Regions from separate parts of the Desulfotomaculum defluvii genome, predicted to be linked through region 1. Evidence: riboswitches for the same ligand, from Rfam matches in the RefSeq annotation. Region 1 holds a riboswitch; the other holds the start of a gene.
The links. Region 1 has a riboswitch for cobalamin ahead of ACYQ03_RS11685 (sirohydrochlorin cobaltochelatase). Riboswitches for the same ligand answer to the same signal wherever they lie in the genome.
Positions count from the first base shown of each region.

Region 1 (2,478 bases):
AGAGAAACTAGGTAACTGCCTGTACTGTCAGGGAAAGCCATTGCCAATTGGAGGGAAGTAACCAAGTAGGTTGTCATATTGCCCAGAGCAGCGGCTAGGAAAACAGCAACCTTTGCATTACGTTTCTTAAGTAGTTGGTATATCCCAAAGGAAACTAGGGGACCCATAACACCCATGGAAAACACATTAGCACCAAGGGTGGTTATGCCGCCGTGGGCCAGTAATAGAGCCTGAAACAACAGAACAATACAGCCCAGAACACTCATCACAGCAGGTCCAAACAAAATAGCACCCAGCCCTACGCCAGTGGGGTGAGAACAGCTACCAGTAACCGAAGGGATTTTTAAAGCGGAAAGAACAAATACAAAGGCACCTGCCAGGCCCAGCAGCATTTTTAGATTTGGATTAATCTGCAGGGTCCTGTGAATGGATCGCATCCCCCAGAGTACAAAGGGAACTGAAAGGGCCAACCAAAATAAGCACCAACCAGCAGGTAAAAATCCTTCGGCTATATGCATGGCATAGGCGGTATTGGGAGTAAAGAATAATATACAGAAAGCTCCCCAAAGGGCAGTACCCCAATATTTCATATAATGATGCCTCCTTTTACAATAATCCCAATGTTTCGACTATTAGTCCGGTACTTGAGTTTATTTCTTTTACTAACTAGTTAAGGAGTTTGTCATAGGCCTGTCGTATATGGTTAATATAGATTTCAGCGATATAATCGTATTCCAACATACCCTTAAGAAGGGTTGTTACCTGATAATTTTCCGCCAGTTCATTTTGCCAGGAATCTTGCTCATCCCCAGCCAAATCATTGAGAGCATGATCCCCGGCAATGTTCATAAAGGGGACCAGGGTTATCTGTTTATAATCCTTCTTAACAAGATCAGCCTTTACATCATCTATTGATGGATAACCCTCAATGGTGCCGAGCATAACATTTTGATAGGTTTGACGCAGCATATCATTTAGACAACCATAGGCACTAAAGCTATGATGATCGCTGCCATGTCCTACCAATACCAGTGCATGCTGTGGATCTGCAGGAACCAGGTCTTTTAAATACTTTACAATCATCTGGTAATCTACTAGATGATAAAGTAGTGGTGCTCCCAGGGATAATTGATGAAAGCCAAATTTGCCTATTTTACTTTGAAACTGCTTTCCGGCAGTACCTTGTAGGTGGGACATATTTTCTACCACATTCACCAGATCATAAAACTCTTGACCTGGTAATATATGGACTGACTGAACCACCACCCGAGTATAGCCCTCATCTTGGAGCTTAGCTAAAGCAGTAATAGGGCTGTCTATCAGGATACCTTTTTGGGCTAAAGCACCACGAATGCTTTTGGCTGTATAGGCCCAGCGTAGTTCTATAGCGGGGAAGACTGCTCTGACTTTATCTTCAAGTTTTTTAAATGCAGCAGTTGCTTGATTTACGCTGGTGCCAAAGGTGACCAAAAGAATAGCTATTTTTTCCATCATAAAAACCACCTTTTTAAAATAAAAAACCTTAACTAACAAAGGTTAAGGCAGAGCAAAATAACCAGGTAACCCCGGTATAACTGCTTGCCTCTCCTCGGGAGGGTCAGTTTTTTGTTTGGCAGGTCTCCTGACTCAGGTTATAATTTGCTTCTACCTTCCCAGCATAACCAGTGGTCTAAACATGAAACAAACTAGCCTGTTACAGTGGCCGGACCGCTCGGGATTTACACCCGATTCCCTTTTAAGCCCCGCAGGGGAACCAAACATTTAAGGTATTAAATTATGGTGCCATCATAACATATATATTCCATTATGTCCATAAAAATCCAATTAATCCAATACAAAATATTGATACTATTCTGAAACTTATGGCTTTTTGGAATTAGTAATAATAATATATAATGCAGCAATAAAAAATATATTGCCTAAAACTTAAAATAACGATAAAATACTAAAAAAGTATAATTTTTCCAGGTGCCCCTAGGGGAGAATAGGGAATCGGGTGTAATTCCCGAACGGTCCCGCCACTGTAAGCGATAGGCTGTTACCCATTTAGCCACTGACCCAAGGTTGGGAAGGCGGGTATCAGGCAATGACCGCAAGTCAGGAGACCTGCCTGTAAAAATATGAATTTTGAGAATGATGGAAAAGTTCTCGGCCTATTAAGGCTGGGAATTTTTTTGTTTTTCTAGTAGTCCACAAAAATGAAGGAGGTAATAATAATGTCTTTATTAACTGAAACATTGTCTAAGATTCAAGTACCGGACCAGTCCTGTGAGGAACAGGCTCGACAAAGGTTAGACAGACTGACCAAACCACCCGGCAGCCTGGGAATATTAGAGGAGATTGCCTGGCGAATTGCAGGTATCCAGCGGTTACCATTGCCGAAACTTCCACAGGAGAAAGTTTCTCTGGTATTAGCAGGAGATCACGGGGTTGCGGCCGAAGGGGTCAGTGCCTTTCCCCAGGAAGTAACTCCTCAAA
Region 1 is NZ_BAAHYV010000007.1:938,864-941,341, reverse strand. Features, by position in the region: gene ACYQ03_RS11690 (energy-coupling factor ABC transporter permease) at 1-590, opposite strand, end outside; gene ACYQ03_RS11685 (sirohydrochlorin cobaltochelatase) at 667-1,494, opposite strand; cobalamin riboswitch at 1,595-1,773, opposite strand; cobalamin riboswitch at 1,950-2,128, shown strand; gene cobT (nicotinate-nucleotide--dimethylbenzimidazole phosphoribosyltransferase) at 2,217-2,478, shown strand, end outside.

Region 2 (2,478 bases), on a different contig from region 1:
TGGTCGATACTTCCCAGTATGCCTGCTTTACCCAATGCTATAAGTACTGTCACATGATCGTAGATGTTGTTTCCAAAACTTCCATCTGCTGCCTGTCTTTCTGCAATAGCACTGGCTAAGGTAGCTATATCCGGTGCCCCAAGGCTTTCTTTATTAACTAAGGCAAATCTAACTGTCGGATCTACAGTAGAGTCAGCTAGATTTGTTTCGTCTAAATTAATTTCTGTGACAATATCTGAGTACACTTCATCAGTTAAAGATGATTTAGTTTCGGTGGTTTCGCCAAACTCAACTTCATTGATTTCCTCTTCAGTTGGAGCCTCTGTGGTGGGGGCTGATTCAACTTCAACCTTTGTTTCTATTTCAATCTCTGTGGCTTCGTCTTGGTCTATCTCAGTTTCATTGTTTACTTCTTCGGCTGTAGCCTCTGTAGCTGGGGCTGATTCAGTTTCAAACGTTGTTTCTATTTCGATCTCTGTGGCTTCGTTTTTGTCTATCTCAGTTTCATTGCTTACTTCTTCGGCTGTAGCCTCTGTAGCTGGGACTGATTCAGTTTCAAACGTCGCTTCTATTTCGACCTCTGTGGCTTCGTCTTGGTCTATCTCAGTTTCATTGTTTACTTCTTCGGCTGTAGCCTCTGTAGCCGGGGCTGACTCAGCTTCATTTGGTGCCGCCTCCAAACTAACTGCAGTGGCTAACCTTGGTTCAACTGCATTTGCTGAGTATGATTGAACTGCATTTAGTGCTGTCAACTCTTTGGCTAATTCCACTGCTGTGGCTGATTGATCAGAGGCAGTAGCCACAGCAGAAGCTATTACAATTTCTTCTAAAGACTTTTCCTGCTGAACCCAACCTCCTACTGACAGATCTTCACCCGCCTTGACTAAGGCTTCTATACAACGATAATCAAAGTCAAACCCTTGTGCATCATAGGCAATAGTACCGTTTTGATACTTTTGTTTGAAATAGGTAATAGCTTTACTAATGGTATCCTCTACCTGTTGCTTATCTGCTCCACTCTCTAGGTCATCTTTAATGGATGCTAAAGCCAGCAATGGTACTTTAGTTCCATATTCATTGCCCAAAGGTCCAAAACTACCATCACCATTCTGGGTGGCGCATATATAACTAACTAAAGTAAGATTATCCCCCAGCAAATCAGACAATTCTACTATTTCCTTTTTTAACGTTTTGCCATTATTGGTCCATTTTTCAGACCCTAAATCCTCTCCGCTCAGGGTTAACACATAGGCAGTATAGCCATCGATTTTTACTCCAGCCTTATATTGCTTATGTATAAATTCAATGGCTTTTTGGGATAGCTGGCTGGCAGTGTAGCTCTCCCCCGGCTCACTGGCCGCTGCCAAGTTTGGTATAGTTAATAACGCAGTGATATTCAAAATAAAACAAAGGGTTGTTAGTATTGACATAAGCCTTAACCAAATTCTTTTTTTCTTCATGTTTGTACTCACCTTCTCTGTTAATAATTACCTGTTGTTTGTAGCACAGTGACAAATAAAAAACCCCGGTTCCACCAATGTACCGGGGTTTTATGACGGTGCCGGTAAAGACGGCACAAACACCATGAAACCACCTCCTATACATCCGTAGGCATTGTGGTAACCTAGAATAGGCAGGTTTCCTGGCTCTGGATCATCGGAACCCCACGCCTTCCCAGGATTTTTCCCAGTGGCGATTTGTGGGGCCCCTCCTCATTACAGTGGCGGTACCGCGTCGGTCTTACACCGACTTCCCTTTCAAGCTTTACCTTATATTGAGCAAAGCACCTATTCCAGTAATTATAATATTATATTAAATTGTTCTCGGTCTATGACTCTAAGCTTCTTCAACCAATGTAAAACGCCAAGCACAGTACCATTCTTCGGGATGAGCATCAGGTGGGCAACCAATACATTCAGTCTTAATTCTAGGATCTATGGTTTTGGCAAACTGAGTGTACTCAACTAAGCCGGCAGACTTACAGGGATAATCCTCTAACCCTTGACGCTTCCTGGCTGCCTGTACCCGACAGTCATTCATCTGGAAAACAATACTATTGGGACCTTCATCGATAACGGATTGCACATTTATTCTAGCATACATCCTCATTTGCAGTGCTTTCTTTAAGCCTTCGAGTCCCGGTTTTTCTGACAACCCTAAAAATCTTTTTATGGTATCTGCCTCAAAGGGTGAAAATTTTCCCCAACATGAATCATTACACCTTTTTGCATCATTCATACCGTGTTTAAATTCAACTGCTTGAAACCAGATTCCGTCGTTCGCCAACCAATTAATTGAGGTATTGGTGAGTAGTTCTAATAATTTTTCCCTAGGCATAGATAAAAAGTGTTTGGGCACCCCGTTTTCCATTTCAAAACCAAAAAATTTCCCAAAACGCTTCATTTGGATATTTAAACTCTTCTGATAGGCAGTGTCCAAAACTTTCAGAGCCTCCTGAAAGCCCATTTGATGCTGTAC
Region 2 is NZ_BAAHYV010000008.1:146,395-148,872, reverse strand. Features, by position in the region: gene ACYQ03_RS16125 (S-layer homology domain-containing protein) at 1-1,460, opposite strand, end outside; cobalamin riboswitch at 1,616-1,806, opposite strand; gene ACYQ03_RS16120 (DUF6125 family protein) at 1,837-2,478, opposite strand, start outside.
Region 2: linked by a shared signal. The riboswitch ahead of ACYQ03_RS16125 (S-layer homology domain-containing protein) and the one ahead of ACYQ03_RS11685 (sirohydrochlorin cobaltochelatase) in region 1 are both predicted to bind cobalamin.